One region of the Pedobacter sp. FW305-3-2-15-E-R2A2 genome, then DNA from elsewhere that is predicted to be linked to it. Evidence: riboswitches for the same ligand, from Rfam matches in the RefSeq annotation. Region 1 holds a riboswitch; each other region holds the start of a gene.

Region 1 (5,798 bases):
AGGAACAACTGGTGTTTCAATTTTCCGGTCCTTTTTACATCCAAACCATAATACACTTGCCAAAAGCGTGATACTCAGATAATGTTTAGTGTTCATTGTGTTTGATTTTATAATGATTTAATTGCTCGATTTTTAACAATCCTGTTTACCTGTAAACAAAGGCAAAATGAGCCGGAATATCTCCTGTGGTCACCTTCCATTGTTTCACTCCAGCCGGACTAAAGCAATACAGTACTCCCGGTGAAACATAATTCCCTGCATCGGTTACAAATACTTCTTTCGTAAAAGGATTAACAGCAATTCCATACGGGATTACAATATTTTTATCCGTTCCATCGGTAATAAATTTTGTATCCAGCACTTTCTTACTGAGCACATCCAACATCCCATAAGAAACGGTCATCTTTCCGGTATTATGACTCCATTCAGAACCATAGAAATAGACAACGTCATTACTGATCGTTAAATTACTCACTGCAATATCATATTGTAATTTTACCTGATCTGTCTGGGTATCGATCACAAATAACTTGGAATGAGTGTCCAGATAATCCCCTCTTGAGGTTACGTACAGGTCGCCAAATCTATCTGCTTTTAAGCGGTGAAGGTTGATGGCGACATCGATTCGTTTTGTTTCCGTAAAGGAGTTTAAATCCACCACAGAAACGGTACGTTCATAATTACCAGGACTGTACCCTCCAGAGTTGGCTATATATAATTTATCTTTAACAATCGCCATTTCTTCCGGCTGCCGTCCCACTTTCACCCTTCTGACTTCCGACAATGTGGTCGTATCAATTTCTGCGACAATTCCGTTTGGCTCTGCAGGATTACCTACCTGTCCTAAGTAAGCACTCACATAGGCTTTACCTTTATTAAAGGTGATGTATCGGCAATTGGTAATGTTAATTTGCTGGATGCGCTTGCCCGTTTTTACATCTAATACTTCCACCTTATTAGAAATATTAACGACGATGTATAGTTTGGAACCATATACGCCTGCATCATTCCCCACATCTCCAAGGCCTTTAACCTGCAAGGGATTGGCTTCGCTATAAATATTCCTTCTATATTGTCCGGCTTCAAAGTCTACAAAATCAAGAGAGGCTTTGTTCATTCCCATATTCCCCTCGTTGACTAAATAGATCCCTTTAATAGGGTCATTAGGTCTTGGTGAAAATAAATATTCCTTTTCTTCCTTCGGCACCTGCAGATCTTTACGGCAAGCACTCATCAGCATTACCGCCAACAGTAAGACCGTGAATACATTTTGAGATTTATATCTGATTTTTTTCATGTTAATAATCGTAAGTCAAGCTAAAACGATACGACCGACCAGGCATTGGATAATTCGTAATTACCTCATATGGTTGGTTTAAAAGGTTGTTCAATTCTGCGCTAACCTTAATTTTTCTTTTCTGGATCATGGCATTATAATGTATGGCGAGATCATGTGTATAAAAAGGCTGTACATAATTGACCGCAATATTCGCAGACTGGTCATAACGCTCGCCGGTATACAGATAACTGTAATTCAAGGCGAAATTTTTATAAGCTGCACTGGCCAGAAAAGTAATGTTGTGTAAAGGTACGTAAGGGATCTGTTCTTTATAAGTCGTTGAAGCAGGGTCTGAATCCCGCGCCTGCTGGTAGGTATAGCTGAGGCCGGCATTCAGGCTCAGGTCTTTGTTGAGCTGCCAGGAAGACTGCATATTTACATCCAGACCTTTCACTTCTACCTTTCCAAGGTTTCTCATGCTCCACATGGCCTGTGAGGTTCCCGGAACAGCAACGATTTTATCTTTCACTTTATTAAAATAAGCATCCGCCTGTATAGAAAACTGGGTTAATGCCTGATGTTCGTATCCTTTTATATAAGTAAAACCGAGATCATATTGTTTGGTATACTCCGGCTTAAGGACCCTAAACTGATAAAAGGTATAGTACAGGTCATTAAATGTTGGCATCCGGAATATGCTCTTGTAAAAAGAACGGATTCTAAATTCCTTTTGGTCAAATGGCTGCCAGGATACCATTACAGTTGGTGTAAGCTCATTCCTGTTCCCCGATGCGGGCCCGCTTTTCACCTTATCATAGGTTAAAGTACTCAACAGATTTGCCTGGATGTCCAGTCTGTCAAAATGAAGCTGGGTCGCAAGTGCATTTAGAAATGTGTTTCTGGTCGGATAGGCAAAGCGGTAAAGATTGGCATTCATATCATTGAGAACATAATCTGTTGACCAAACCAGGTCCCAAAATTTGTTAATCTTCAATTTATTTGCCAATGATAGGTAAAATTCCTGTTGATGGTACTTATTGTTCAAAAGTCCGTCTGTTGTTACAATGTTCGGATCCAGGTAACGTAGATAATCGTTTGAATATTTCACCGTAGCCATCAGGCTATACTTTCCGATGTTCTTTTCGTAAGCTGACTGTACAAAGAAATTCCGATCCCATTGACGCTGAGAAAAATGCCATACGTTAGCTACAATAGCGCCAGGTAAACCTTGATTGTCTTTATAGCCGTAAAATTTAACACTCCATTTACTACTATCCCGAAGAACTCCATTCAGCCCCAATTCCAATCTCATTGACTCTACATCACCATCGGTTCTCACTCCGGTAGTGTCCCAGGCACCATTGGTAGAACGGAACTTATAACGTCCATGGGCTTTCTTAAATTCAGCACTAACGGTACTGTAAGTATGATCGGTTATTTTTGTCTGCCACAATAGTGATGGGTTGACCAGTCCAAAAGAGCCTGTTCTGAAAACCCCTTTAATCCGGTTATTCCTGCCATCTTCAAAACTGGGGGTTCTGGCTTTCAGATATAACGAGCTTGCTGAAGCGAAGCTTTTCGCAGATTGAAAAATATTGCTCTTCTGCCCGTTATACAATTCAATCTCTTCAATATTATCCAAAGAAAACTTGCCAAGGTCTACCTGTCCGTTTTGCGCATTTCCAAGCTGGACCCCATCGTAAAATACCGCGGTATGATTGGTCCCTATACTGCGGACATTGATGGTCTTTAATCCACCAATACCTCCGTAATCTTTAAGCTGTACGCCGGAAAAGAAACGCACCGCATCTGCAACGGAAAGACTGTTCAGCTTTTCCAGGTCTGCACCGGAAAGAATTTGTAAGGGAGTAGAAGAGGTTTGACGTCTGGTGATTTTTACGGTCCTGATCTGTACTTCTTTCAACTGATTGACTTTCTCCAGGGAGTCTTTCCTGGATAATTTTACCGAATCCCGCTGTGCCAGCAAATTTAAAGGCATAATTCCCCCAAGCCAGCTAATGGCCAGAAAAGTAAAAAAACAAGGGTTTATACCTTTAATGGTAAAATTGTTTCTTCTCATTTTTGTTGTGAGTTATTTACCCACAGCAAACAGTTAGATCAAGGAAATGAAATACAAAAAACAAGCACTCACTCCAAGCTTCAATCCCCGAAAGCTATGAAATATTACACCTATTGGCAGGTCTTCTGACTTACTCCCGGACATTCTGCCTTCCCAATCCAACACCGGAAATTCCAGTTCAGACAAGTGGCTTCGATTTGAATACCGTTATGGAGCTTACAGCTGCGGGACAGTTACGGAATCACACCGTATTCCCTTTTAATCCCAGTGCTGGCACCAGGAACCAAAAAGCGAGGCAAAGGTACTCAAATATCCAGCTAACAACAAACTTTTACAATTGATATACTATTTAGCATTTCCTTGCTATCTTAGGACTAGCATTCTTTTAACAATAAGACAATTAACAATACCACAACGATGAAGACGAAAATCCCTACCCTACTCATCCTGATGTTTAGCCTGAATACCATGGCACAACAACCTGACACTGTCCTCATTGAACAATTGATGCGCAACAATCCGGAGCTCTTTTCCAATATACTGAATCACCCGCAAAAGAATCAGGTCCAACTCCTATATACACAGGTCAACAGAAACAATAAAAACATTCCCAGCTTTAAAAGTTATAGCTACAATCTGGATAACCACCGCTACTTCTACCCTGCCAGCACCGTAAAACTTGCCGCAGTTATCTTTGCCCTGGAGAAAATCAATGACCTGAAGCTAAAAGTAAAAGACCTGAATGCCAAAAGTACCATGATCACAGATTCGGCCTATGCCGGACAAACAAAAGTATCCAAAGACAGCAGCTCCGCAGATGGCCTTCCTTCCGTAGAACATTATATCAAAAAGATCCTGCTGACCAGCGATAATGACGCATTTAACCGTCTTTTTGAATTCATTGGACGTGCAGAAATCAATGCAAAACTCAAAAAGTACGGTTTCAATGACAGTCGAATACTAAACAGACTGGCCATAGGCGATACGGGAGAATCGGCAAAACATACCAATCCCATCAAATTCTACTATAAAAACAAACTGATTTACACCCAGGAGGAACAATACGATCCCAAAGAATACCCCCTTCAGCTCAGCAATACCACAATGGGGAAAGGTTATATGGACAGTACCGAACAGCTGGTCAACAAGCCCTTTAATCTGGAAAATAAAAATGCCTTCAGCATCTCCGATCAGCAGGCCATGATGAGGAAGCTGATCAGCCCCGAAGCATTTCCTGAAAACGAAAGATTTAACCTGACCGCAGAAGATTATAAGCTCATCTACACCCAAATGAGTAAATTACCCGCAGAAAGCATTTATCCATCTTATAATGTCACAGAATTCTGGCCCGCCTACGCAAAAATGCTGTATTATGGCAGGGAGAAAGATGCAGTCATTGAACCTAATATCCGAATATTCAACAAATATGGAGATTCCTATGGTTTCATCATCGATAACGCCTACATCGTAGATTTAAAAAACAAAATTGAATTCTTCCTGACTGCCGTGGTTCAATCTAATGATGATGGTATCTATAATGACAATAAATACGAATATGAGACGGTTTGCTATCCTTTCATGGGAAACATAGGACGCATCATCTATCAATATGAACTGGAAAGGAAACGTGAGCGAACTCCGGACTTGAGCAAATTCAAACTAGCCTATTAAGTCGTCTATTTAACCTAAAAAGAAGCATTTTATTCGATGGCTGAAATCTTTGCCCTGAAGGGGGCAAATCTTTCTATGCCTTCTCATAATACGCATCTTTTTCCTGAAAACCCACAAGCTACCCACCAAACGATTAAAAAAAACACAGTAGTTACCTGAACTGGGATTATTAGATATTACGACGAAAGTATATTATAAAACACTTTGAATCTTTGAACTAAATGCCAATGGCTTGTTGCATTTCCAATTGACAGTTAAGCATCATGCTATTCAGGAAAAAGATGCGGTCTGTGAGAGGGCATAGAAAAATTTGCCCCCTTCAGGGCAAAGATTTCAGCCATCCAATAGATTGCTTCTTTTTACGTTTTTAAAAGTTCTTCCTTGATTTCAGCCAGTTTTTTCATCTCTGCTTCCTCAAGAACCGGAAACTTGAGATCCAATCTGTTAAAGTGTTCTTCAAGAATCTGGCTAATCGCTAACCTTGCGTGCCATTTTTTATCAGCAGGAACAATGTACCATGGTGCTTGTTCAGTCGAAGTTTCTGCTATAGCCATTTCATAAGCTTCCATATAATCCTCCCATCTGCCACGCTCTGTAATATCTGCGGAAGAGAACTTCCAGTTTTTCGCGGGATCATTGATCCGATCAAGGAAACGGGCCTTTTGCTCATCTTTCGAAACGTTAAGAAAGATTTTGATGATGGCGGTTCCGTTATCGGAGATGTGCTTTTCAAAGTTGCGGATACTTTCATACCTATTTTTCCAGAAC
Region 2 (5,798 bases), 2.3 Mb from region 1:
TGGTAAATTTCCTCTCTAATGCACTTCGTTACAGTGCGGAGAAATCGAAAGTCGTGATTCAGGTGATCGAAAATGCAGAAGACATCGAGTTTTCTGTGCGCGATTTTGGAAAAGGAATCGAGGAGATTTATCAAAAGAGATTATTTGATAAGTATTTTCAGGTTCCTACAGATGGCAATAACAAGTCCGGATCGGGATTGGGACTGGCCATTTCTAAAGATTTTATTGAAGCAGAAAGTGGAAAGATCTGGGTAGAAAGCGCATTGGGTGAAGGCAGTAAATTCTGTTTTTCCTTGCCTATTGATGTCAATGGTTAATTGTTCGAAATGGGCCGCAGAAGTGTAATCACTTCTTACGACCCTTTTCATCTCTTTTAAATCTTATAACTGATTCAATCAGACGCTAAAACATCGGTCTGCTTATTGGATGGTTTCAACGAAAATATGGTCTGTAAAACTACGGACGACATTACAAAAAGCAGACCTATATAAAAGGAAAAGTTGAGCTCTTTACTTTCGTTGAAGAAAAGAAAGGCAATGATGATGGCATATACTGGTTCAAGATTAAAACTTAAGTTTACAGTAAATGCAGATATGCGCTTTAATGATTCCGCAAAAATAATATAAAGTCCTACGGTGCAAAACGAAGCCAGCAGGATCAGATATCCGGTATCTTTCAAATCCGGAATAAGCGATGGTGCAGGGAAATAATGGAGATAGAGCGGGAGAAAGACACCCAAAGCAACTGTACCTCCAATCATCTGGTAGTAATTGATGATCCTGCTGTCGTATTTTCTTACAATCCGCTCGTTGTAAATGGTGTAGAGGGCGGCGAAAGCCGAGGATATGACACCGAGTATGATTCCCAGCTGATAGGAAGCGTCGAAATGGAAGATTAATGCAATGCCGATAAGCGTTAGCAAGCTTAACAACAGCTCGCTTATATTGAATCGCTGGCGGTTAATCAGCGGACTGAATACTGCAGTAAAAAAACTGGTTAAACAATAACATACGACACCGATTGAAATATTCGAATATTTTATACTGGCGTAGAAGAATACCCAATGAATGGTTATAAAGAGCCCAATTTTAGCAATATCAAATTTTTCTTTTGAAGTGTTGCAGTCCCGGACTTTGAAAAGTTTCAGGATCAAAAACAGAATAATCGAAGAGAAAAATACTCTGTACCAAACCAGAAGCCCTTCGTTCAGGGAAATGAGTTTACCGAATATACCGGTGAAGCCGGCAAGTATTACCGCAAAGTGTAATAACAAATATGATTTTTTCATAAAAGAATTGTCTTCCTGTTCTAACACAGGAAATAAATATTAATAAATAAACTGAAAACACGTAGGTATACCGAAGAGTGCCAGTTATTTCATTGGCAAAATCAAAGGATACCTTGTAGGTTAAATATTAATATCTAGGGGGAGGAAGACAGCTCTTTCTATTCATATGATCGATTTTGATAAAAATAAATAAAATATCTGGAAATCCGATGCTCCCGTTAAGGTATACCAGGGGAGCTGGATTTTTCCTTACCTTTGTTCTGATAAGTTCTTTACTTTATTTCATCATCAACCGGAAGAGGTTTTACTTAGCTGTAGATTAATAGGGAATCGTGTGTAAATCACGAGCTGTCGCGCAACTGTAAGTAACACAAAAAGGTTTTTACCCAAGAATATCCACTGTTCCAATCCAGGAATGGGAAGGATGGTAAAAATGTTACAAGTCAGGAGACCTGCCTTTACCGAATTGACATTGCTTTCGCGATCTGAAGCATGGGTCAGGTAGGTGTATATCCAATACATACCTTCTTCGGAAGGCGTGTGTCTGTACATTTATTTTTCCTTTTCCTTCTTTCCGTCAGCATTGCGATTTCAGCAAAGAACTTTTAACTGATCTTTTCATCAATTAAAAAGCAAGACAATGCTAACAAACAATCTAGGCTACCCGCGTATAGGTAGTAACAGAGAACTCAAAAAAGCCTGTGAGCAATTTTGGGCAGGGAAAAGTACCATTCAAAATCTGGTACAGGTAGGGAAAAACATCCGCCAGCAGAACTGGGAGCTGCAAAAAGAGAAAGGAATCGACTTGATTCCTTCCAACGACTTCTCATTTTATGATCAGGTATTGGATTTGTCCCTTACCGTAGGTGCCATTCCTAAGCGCTACCATGAGGTGATTCTCAACAAGTCAAATACAGAGCTGGACCTTTACTTTGCGATGGCCAGAGGTTATCAAAAAGAAGGACTGGACATCACTGCCATGGAAATGACCAAATGGTTTGATACCAATTACCATTATATCGTACCGGAATTTACCAAAGATCAACAGTTCAAACTGTTCTCCACTAAATTACTGGATGAATATCAGGAGAGCAAAAGACTGGGCATTCAAACCAAGCCAGTGCTGATTGGCCCGGTATCTTATTTATTGTTAGGTAAAGAGAAAGAAGCTGGGTTTGATCGGATTGACCTGATCAAAAACCTGTTGCCAGTCTACATAGAGATTCTTAAAAAACTGGAAGAACAACAGGTAGAATGGGTACAGTTTGATGAGCCCTTTCTTTCTTTAGACCTGACAGAGAAAGATAAAGCGGCATTTAAATATGTGTATGCTGAAATCAAAAAACAGTTTCCCAGACTTAAAACGCTTCTGGCTACTTATTTCGAAGCTTTAAAAGACAATACAGAACTGGCGGTTGGACTTCCTGTACATGCTTTACATATCGATCTTGTGAGAAATCCGGAACAATTGTCGACTGTTTTAGCCGTAATTCCTGCTAGGCTTGTCCTTTCTATCGGTGTGGTTGATGGCCGGAACATCTGGAAAAATGATTTTCGTGCATCCTTGCAATTGATTGAAACCGCAAAAGAGAAGATTGGTGTAAACCGTCTGATCATTAGTCCTTCTTGTTCTCTGATCCATTCACCATGTGACCTTGATCTGGAAACGAATGAGGCTACACTAACGCCGGAGATCAAACAATGGCTATCTTTTGCGAAGCAGAAGGTAGAAGAGCTGGTGATTTTAAAGCAATTGGCAGAAGGCGATGCCCAGGCCCAGACACAGCTGGAAAGTAATGTACAAGCCAATAGCAACAGGAAAACATCTACTTTGATCCATAACCCTGGCGTAAAGCAAAGGGTATCAGGGGTTACTGAAAAAGATGAGCAGCGCTTAAATCCCTATGCACTAAGAAGTGTTGCTCAAAAAGAAGCCTTGAAATTACCTTCCTTCCCAACCACTACCATCGGTTCCTTTCCGCAAACTGCAGAAGTAAGAAGCTGGAGGGCAAAGTTCAAAAAAGGAGAACTGAGCCAGGAAGAATATGATGCATTGATTGAAAAGGAAACCAAAGAAACAATCCTTTTCCAGGAAGAAACAGGGATTGATGTACTTGTTCATGGAGAATTTGAACGCAATGACATGGTGGAATACTTCGGTGAGCAGCTGGCTGGATTTACGTTTACTAAAAATGGATGGGTCCAAAGTTATGGAAGCAGGTGTGTGAAACCGCCTATCATTTATGGAGACGTTCATCGCCCTGCACCAATGACCATCAGGTGGTCGTCTTTTGCGCAATCGCTGACGGAGAAATGGGTGAAAGGCATGTTAACCGGACCGGTTACGATTTTGCAATGGTCTTTTGTGCGCAATGATCAGCCACGTTCCGAAACCTGTACCCAGATTGCATTGGCCATCAGAGATGAGGTGCTGGATCTGGAAAGCGCAGGAATAAAAATTATTCAGATTGATGAGCCTGCAATTCGCGAAGGTTTGCCTTTGAGAAAGGCCGATTGGCAGAATTATTTGCGCTGGGCAGTACGTGCTTTCCGCATTTCTGCCAGTGGCGTACAGGATGAAACACAAATTCATACCCATATGTGCTATTCTGAATTTAATGACATTATTCAAAATATCGCAGACATGGATGCGGATGTCATCACGATTGAATGTTCCCGTTCACAAATGGAATTGCTGGATGCTTTTGCGGACTTCAAATATCCAAATGAAATAGGACCAGGGGTTTACGACATTCATTCGCCTCGTGTTCCAGCCAAAGAAGAGATGGTTTTTCTGTTGGAAAAGGCACGCTCAGTGATCCCTTCGGCACAACTTTGGGTAAATCCGGATTGCGGTTTGAAGACCAGACATTGGGACGAAACAAAAAAAGCATTGACAGAAATGGTCGCTGCTGCAAAAGTACTGCGGGAATATGTTGAAGAAGCTGTAACTTTGTAAAAAAAAATCAAACAGGCAAGTGGTACGCTTGCCTGTTTTAATAGATACAGCACACAGAATGAGAATACGTAAAAATGCGGTGATAACCGGAGTTGGTGGTTATGTTCCGGAAACTGTTTTGAGCAACAAGGACCTGGAAAAAATGGTGGAAACGAATGATGAATGGATCGTTTCCAGAACCGGGATCAGGGAGAGAAGAATCGTGAACGATGCCAATGTGGCCACTTCTGACCTGGCAACAAATGCCTTGAAAAGATTGCTTGAAGATGGAAATGTACACCCTGACGAAATTGACTGTGTGATTGTATCCACTTCTACGCCAGACTATGTAATGGTCTCTACCGGAAGTATGGTGTGTGAAAAAGCAGGATTAAAGAATGCCTGGGGAATAGATACCAATGCTGCCTGCAGCGGTTTCCTTTATGCTTTGACTCTTGGGGCAAGCATGATCGAAAGCGGACGTTGCAAACGTGTAGTCGTGATTGGTGCTGATAAAAACAGCTCGATCGTCAACTATAAAGACCGCAATACCTGTATTCTTTTTGGAGATGGTGCCGGAGCAGTTTTATTGGAACAAACAGAAGAAGAAGTAGGATTAATAGATAGTTATTTCAGAACAGATGGCAGCGGGAAGGAAAACCTGATCGTTACTGCCGGAGGTTCCAAATATCCTGCATCGCAGGATACATTGGATCAGAACTTGCATTATGTTCGTCAGGATGGCCGCGTGGTATTTAAAGCAGCGATTCAAGGCATGACGGATACTTGCAGAGAGATCCTGAGGGCAAATGACCTTGACATTAAACAAATCAACTATCTGATTCCTCACCAGGCAAATTTAAGGATCATTCAGGCCGTAGGGGAGCAATTGAACCTTACAGAATCACAGGTGAAAGTGAACATCGGCAGGTACGGAAATACCACCGCAGCAACGATTCCATTGTGCTTATGGGATTTTAAAGATGACTTCAAATACGGTGATAAACTTTTATTAACGGCTTTTGGAGCAGGATTCTCATGGGGTGCTACCTATTTAAAATGGGGCAAACTGAGAGGGAAATAGATTTTCCCCTGGAATGAGTGATTAAAGAAAAATAAATGACAGTAGAAGATAAAATTAAAGCGTCGGAAACACGCATTTTTAAAGCCGTGTTTCCCAATACCACCAATCATTACGATACCTTATTTGGCGGGACAGCCATGCACATGATGGATGAAGTTGCCTTTATTACGGCCACCCGTTTCAGCAGACAAATCATGGTAACTGTTAGTAGTGACCGGATTGATTTTAAAAAACCGATCCCTGCAGGAACAATTGTAGAGCTCATCGGCACAGTAAGTCATATCGGAAATACCAGTCTGAAAGTAAGAGTGGAGATTTACATTGAACAAATGTATTCTGAAGACCGGGAAAAGGCCGTTACAGGAGAGTTTTCTTTTGTGGCCATTGACGAACACAAGAAACCAATAAAAATATTGAAATAATATATGGAAAAGCAGGCTCAGGCCTGCTTTTTTTTATGCTTTATCTGGTAAATCCCGATAATTGTT
Region 3 (5,798 bases), 1.0 Mb from region 1:
CAGAGCCAAAATAATAACGCCATTACGTATGAAAAATACGCTGACAAAAGATTTTAATGTAAAAAACAGGACAACTAGCCATGGCCGGAACGGCGATGTTCTGGAATTCATGAACTGGCATTTTACCGCTCCTGCCGGATTGGTAAAATCTAGTGCTGCCGACATGGTTAAGTATTTGAAAGCGGTCTTAAACAAAGATCTTGCAATTGGTAAAGCGTCGATGATCACGGAAAAAATCTACTATAAACATGAAAATAGAGAATTGGGATTAGGGATAAATATAATGACAGATGATCAGAAGACAAATTATATCAAATCGGGAGATACGATGGGACAATCTTCGATGATCGCTTACAATAGAGCTAAAAATTGGGGTCTGATCATATTATTAGACAATAACAACTCCAAATTGAGAAATACCATCTTGAATGAAATCTCTGAGTTGGCCTCGAAATAGATAGATCTTCCGGAAAAACTTCTTTACCATACGTAAAGAAGTTTTTTGTGCGTTCGATTACTGACTTATTTTCCAACTGTTTTGAACCTTTTCAGACTCATTCCGTGATGTCTTTTAAAGAATTTATTGATATGGCTTTCATCGGCAAACCCAAATTCTTCTGCGATTTCGTGAACACGCTTATCGCTAAACCGAATCCGGTGCTCTATAAGCCGGATGCGATAGGAAGAAATATAATGCTGAATACTTTCACCGCACTGATTGCGAAAATAACTACCAAGATAGGTGGGAGAGATGCCAAATTTTTCCGCGATTGAAGCAATTGTCAGGTTGCCCGGTTGCCGGATATTCGCTTGAATATAATCCAGAATCTGCAGAATACGTGCATCGGCATTAGGCGAAATATGCTCAGGTTTAACTACTGATATATTTCTTGCGGCTATGACGATGATGGCATTTACCAAATGTCGTTTCAGATCTTCATTATAAAGGTTATCGGCCACTAAAGTCTGCTGCAGGTGCTTCATCAGCGACGCTACAGATTGCTGATCATCCCGGTTCGTTAAGACAGAACCTGATAAATGAGAGGCATAATATAAGAGACATTCGATATGGTCTATACTTTTCCATTGGTATTCCCTGATGTAACTTTCCCCGAAACGGACAACCATAAATTCACAACGGCCTTCTAAATCAAAACCATGACAATCATTGGGGCTGATCAAAAACAGATCTCCGGCAGCATAAGCAATCTTGTTTTCGTTAACAGTGTGCTTTCCAGAACCGGAAATAACGTAAACCAGCTCAAAAAAATTGAACTGTCTGTCACGTAAAGGACATTCTTCCAGGTTTTCATAATATACTTCCAGTGATTGGTAGATGTTTTCTCTCGCCATACTGCAAAGATACCGAAGTAGGGCCGAAATGTACCTGTATATGGTCGTTTTGCCAGTCTATTTTTGCACAGTTCAATCAAGGAAACATACAGCAGGTTACCACTGGTAATGTGTTTCTGTTAAGATTATAAAAACAAATGAAGATGGGTAATAGGTTAAAAAAGATAGATGTAGCGCTCCTGGCGGCAATTACAAACAGTGAGTTTAGCCAGATCGATTATGAAAATCTGCTGGCTAATGATCCAGCGAAAATCAGGGATGAAGAACTAAAATTATCATTGAAAGCGCTTCCTGAAGTACCACAACAGCTGAAGGTGGAAAACATCTGGATTCCATCTGCGGATCAATCGGGAACAATTAGGTTAAGGTTATATAGACCAAAGGGAAAAGAGAATTTACCAATACTTCTGTATTTTCATGGAGGTGCATTTATATATGGAACTCCGGAACAATATGATTCCCTTTTTTTTCCGCTGGCCTTAGATATAGGGGCATTGGTCGTTTCTGTAGATTACCGCTTAGCTCCCGAACATCCATTTCCGGCAGGTATGGAAGATGGATATGACACGTTATTGTGGTTATCTGAACATGCCAGCGACCTCGGTGGAGATAAAGATAATATCCTCATCGGAGGCAGCAGTGCGGGAGCAACAATAGCTGCTGCTATTACACATATGGCAAGAGACAGGAGGGAAGTAGAAATCCGACACCAGTACCTGCTGTATCCGCCAACGAGCCATCTTTTGGAAACACGATCCATGAAAGAACTCGCAAATGCTCCGATGCAATCCAGAAAGGCGGCGGAATGGATGTGGAAATACTATCTCAACGATAAAACCGATCCATTGCCAAAATATGCGGTCCCGTTGTTGGAGCAGAATTTCAAATATCTGCCCGATGCAACGGTCATTGTATGCGAATTGGATCCCCTGAAAGACGAAGGGAAAGCCTACGCTGCAAAATTAGAGAAGGCAGGGGTTAGGGTTAATCTGATGGAGATGCCGGGAGCTGTCCATGCCTTTGACTTTTTTCCATGCCCATTATCGGATCACTTTTACAAATACCAGGTTGAATTGTTCAAACAAATTTTAAATCAGAAAAAATGAAGAAAATATTAGTCATCAACGGACATCCAGACAAAGAAAGCCTAAACCATACGATTGCGCAGTCCTATATCAGGTCTGCGATGGATGCCGGCGCTGAAGTACGATATATTGCCATTGGAGCACTCGATTTCAATCCTAACTTACAATTCGGTTATCGGCAGCGAATGGAACTGGAGCCCGATTTATTAAAAGCACTGGATGACATCCGGTGGAGTGAGCATCAGGTCTGGATTCACCCGCTTTGGTGGCTGGGGATGCCTGCAATTATGAAAGGATTTTTAGACCGGCTTTTTCTTCCGGGGCTTACTTTCAAGAGCAACAATAACGGGACAAGCGAAGGCTTATTGACCGGAAAAACCGGAAGAATTATCACCACTGCCGGGGATTTATCTATCGATGTTTATGAAGAAGTGTACCGGTCAAGCGGACTCGTTCAATTAAAAAAAGGTATTCTGGAATACTGTGGAGTTTCTTCCATAAAAAGCGATTTTATAGGACCGCTTTATGAACTTTCTGAAGAGGAGATAAAAGAATGGCTGCAAACTATAGAGACCAGTGCAAAGAATGATAGTATACGATAAAATAGGAGACTTTTTCTGATACCACCCGGGCCGGATTGCATTATGCTTAAAAAGTCATTAGTTTCTTTGATAATAACTGTCCTTATTATTATAATTTTCCCTTCATATGAATAACTTTTTGTACTATTGCGCCGTAATTGGTTCTTAACATAAAATTTCACTAGGTTAGGATTAATAGGGAATCAGGTGTAAATCCTGAACAGACCCGCTACTGTAAGTTCTATCACAACAATTGACATCTCGTTGCCACTGTTTTTTGAATAAAAATGGGAAGGCCGTCAAATTGGGAACAAGTCAGGATACCTGCCAATACATATATTTTTTAAAGCCTTCGAGGATGAGGTTTTGAATACAATTCGGACCGAAGCTCTTTTGCTTCGCGGGCCCCTCGTGGACCTATCCTTTTTGTTTTCTGATATCATCCGCCAAGCTATTTGAATTAAACATTGATGTATATCTCAAACGCATTAAAAAACGATCACGTTTTTAGCATTTATTGGCAAAATCTCTATGGGCAGCAGGAGCACCCAGGCTCTGTTCTATCGATACAACCCATTTACCCAAATAACATAAAGATTAAAATTCAGACAACCCAAAACCCAAACATGAAAAACTTGAAAGCGATCATTTTTCTAAAGCTGCTGTTCGTCGTTATACTCTTTGCGTCCTCCTGCAAAAAGGACGTACAGGTTAAACCAAGCATTACCGGGGTCAGCGAAGAGACGACCATTCTAAACATCGGCGATAAATTAACCTTGGCACCCAATATCACCAACACCAAAGGCAACAACTATATCTGGTTGGTGAATGGCAAGGAAACTGCCTCGGGTCAGCTAAATTATACTTTTCAGGCCACTGAGGCGGGAACTTTTGACGTAACATTTAAAGTAACCAATAAAGGCGGTACCGACCAGCAATCTTTCAAATTAATTGTGGAAAAGCCAATTGTGATAACACTGGCAGATCAGCTGAATGTCTCCATGTGCAACGTATTGGAGATTACACCTGCGGTTACCGGACCAGACCGTAAGGATTACGAATATGAATGGTCTATCGGAGATTCAATTATTGGTAAGAAACTAAACCTGAGCTTTATTTCCCCTGAGGCAGGCACGTTCGAGCTTACCCTTCGTGCAACCGCAGGGAAACAAAGTGTAACTTATAAGCGCAAGATCGCAGTAAAGGCCGAACAGTATCTGAAAAACGCTTACACTGTACTCGAATATGCGCCTTCACCAGGTAAAAACCACAATTGGTCAATTATAGGATCTGCGGCTAATTGGAAGTACGGAGACGAATATCCACTTGCTTACAATGACTTTCTGACGAAAGCAACCGGAATCAGAAAAGTTAATGCTAACGCCGCACTTTTTCTGGGTAGTTGGGGTGGATCTGCCACTTTTAAATTTGACCATACGGTGGCCAATGTTTCCGGTAAAACCGACTTGGAGCTGACCGCTTTTTGCTCCCTCCGTGACCAACCAGCTGTTTACGTAGCGTATGACTATAACAAAAACGGAATGCCAGACGAAAACGAATGGTATGAGCTGAAAAACGATGATTATGGGCAGGAAGATATCCCGGAATATGAAATGATCTTTACGTACAATAAAACGGAAACGGATGCCAGAAGGATATATAGCTATTTCAACTGGAAAGATAACCAACCCAACCTTGCCAACGGAGAGGTGATCACCAATAAAACTTTCACCAGTTCCATGACCACAGCAGGAGCATTCTCCAACAGGGGGTTCTTTCCGGGACTAAACGTAGCCGACAACGCTACAAAACAAGCGGTTATACTGGATGGATGGAAAACCTCTTTCTCCCGCAAAGGAAAACGCGTCAGCAGAAACCTTACCGGTGCTGCTCCGTTTTTTCAGAGTTTAAATCTAGATATCGATCTGGCTGTAAACAAAAAAGGAGAGGCCATTCAGTTGCCTGGGATCGATTTTGTAAAAGTGCAGAAGGTGATCTATCCTTTTCAACAGGATCTGAATACCGCTAATGCGATTGCAGATTACAATATGGAAGAAGGACGCATGTTACAGGTGGGTTCTATATTGGACAAACACCTCAAAAATTAAAAAAGCCGGGCAACCAAATATATACTCCAAATTAAAACTCATGAAAAAATCCCTATTTACTAAAACATTATTAGTAGCAACCATTTCTCTTGGTGTATTGGCTTCCTGTACCAAGCAGAATGATTTATCACCAGAAACAACTCCAAAGGCAAAAAGCGCGAGCGCACAACAAAACAGCCTTGCCACAAGCTATACCATCACTTTCGAAGGTATCGGGAGCAGCTATATGGCTAACAATACTTCTTACGGAGATAATGCCTACTCTTCCTGGACTGGTACTCAAATCGCACCCTATGTACATTCGCCAAGCAATTTGAAGTTTGCGATCAAAGGTGCTGGTAGCGGAACCCCGGTTGACTACTGGAACGGTGGTTTTGTGGTTTCCAATTGGAACTACAAATCAAATATTCCAGGAAAAACAGGTGATTGGTGGTACTCTTACCTCAATCAGTGCAGTGTTTACTCAGGCACGCATGGCGCTAAAAATGGTGGCTATGCTGGCAGTAGTAATTTCGCTGTTATGTTTGGTTATGTAGATTCCTATAACTCATCCTATGCTACACGTCCTAAGCTTGATTTTACTTCAGGTAGCGGAGTGGTAGAGGGCATGTACGTAACTCTTTCTTCCTATACCTATGGGGTAATCCAGAATGGCAATGCATTCGGCTCCG

Evidence for each region. A riboswitch is a leader RNA that binds a small molecule or an ion and turns the genes downstream of it on or off. The one in region 1 is predicted to bind cobalamin.
Region 2: another riboswitch for cobalamin. It lies ahead of metE (5-methyltetrahydropteroyltriglutamate--homocysteine S-methyltransferase); the one in region 1 lies ahead of AAFF35_RS18180 (TonB-dependent receptor).
Region 3: another riboswitch for cobalamin. It lies ahead of AAFF35_RS13865 (PKD-like domain-containing protein); the one in region 1 lies ahead of AAFF35_RS18180 (TonB-dependent receptor).

What each region holds. Positions count from the first base shown of each region.
Region 1 is NZ_CP151803.1:4,510,783-4,516,580, forward strand. Features, by position in the region: gene AAFF35_RS18170 (cell surface protein) at 1-96, opposite strand, end outside; gene AAFF35_RS18175 (DUF5074 domain-containing protein) at 146-1,297, opposite strand; gene AAFF35_RS18180 (TonB-dependent receptor) at 1,299-3,359, opposite strand; cobalamin riboswitch at 3,457-3,662, opposite strand; gene AAFF35_RS18185 (serine hydrolase) at 3,777-5,030, shown strand; gene AAFF35_RS18190 (polyphosphate kinase 2 family protein) at 5,390-5,798, opposite strand, start outside.
Region 2 is NZ_CP151803.1:2,236,024-2,241,821, forward strand. Features, by position in the region: gene AAFF35_RS09275 (ATP-binding protein) at 1-317, shown strand, start outside; gene AAFF35_RS09280 (DMT family transporter) at 392-1,288, opposite strand; cobalamin riboswitch at 1,571-1,763, shown strand; gene metE (5-methyltetrahydropteroyltriglutamate--homocysteine S-methyltransferase) at 1,929-4,247, shown strand; gene AAFF35_RS09290 (beta-ketoacyl-ACP synthase III) at 4,306-5,310, shown strand; gene AAFF35_RS09295 (acyl-CoA thioesterase) at 5,346-5,732, shown strand.
Region 3 is NZ_CP151803.1:3,487,010-3,492,807, forward strand. Features, by position in the region: gene AAFF35_RS13845 (serine hydrolase domain-containing protein) at 1-457, shown strand, start outside; gene AAFF35_RS13850 (AraC family transcriptional regulator) at 523-1,353, opposite strand; gene AAFF35_RS13855 (alpha/beta hydrolase fold domain-containing protein) at 1,497-2,459, shown strand; gene AAFF35_RS13860 (NAD(P)H-dependent oxidoreductase) at 2,456-3,040, shown strand; cobalamin riboswitch at 3,162-3,366, shown strand; gene AAFF35_RS13865 (PKD-like domain-containing protein) at 3,646-5,127, shown strand; gene AAFF35_RS13870 (DUF4465 domain-containing protein) at 5,168-5,798, shown strand, end outside.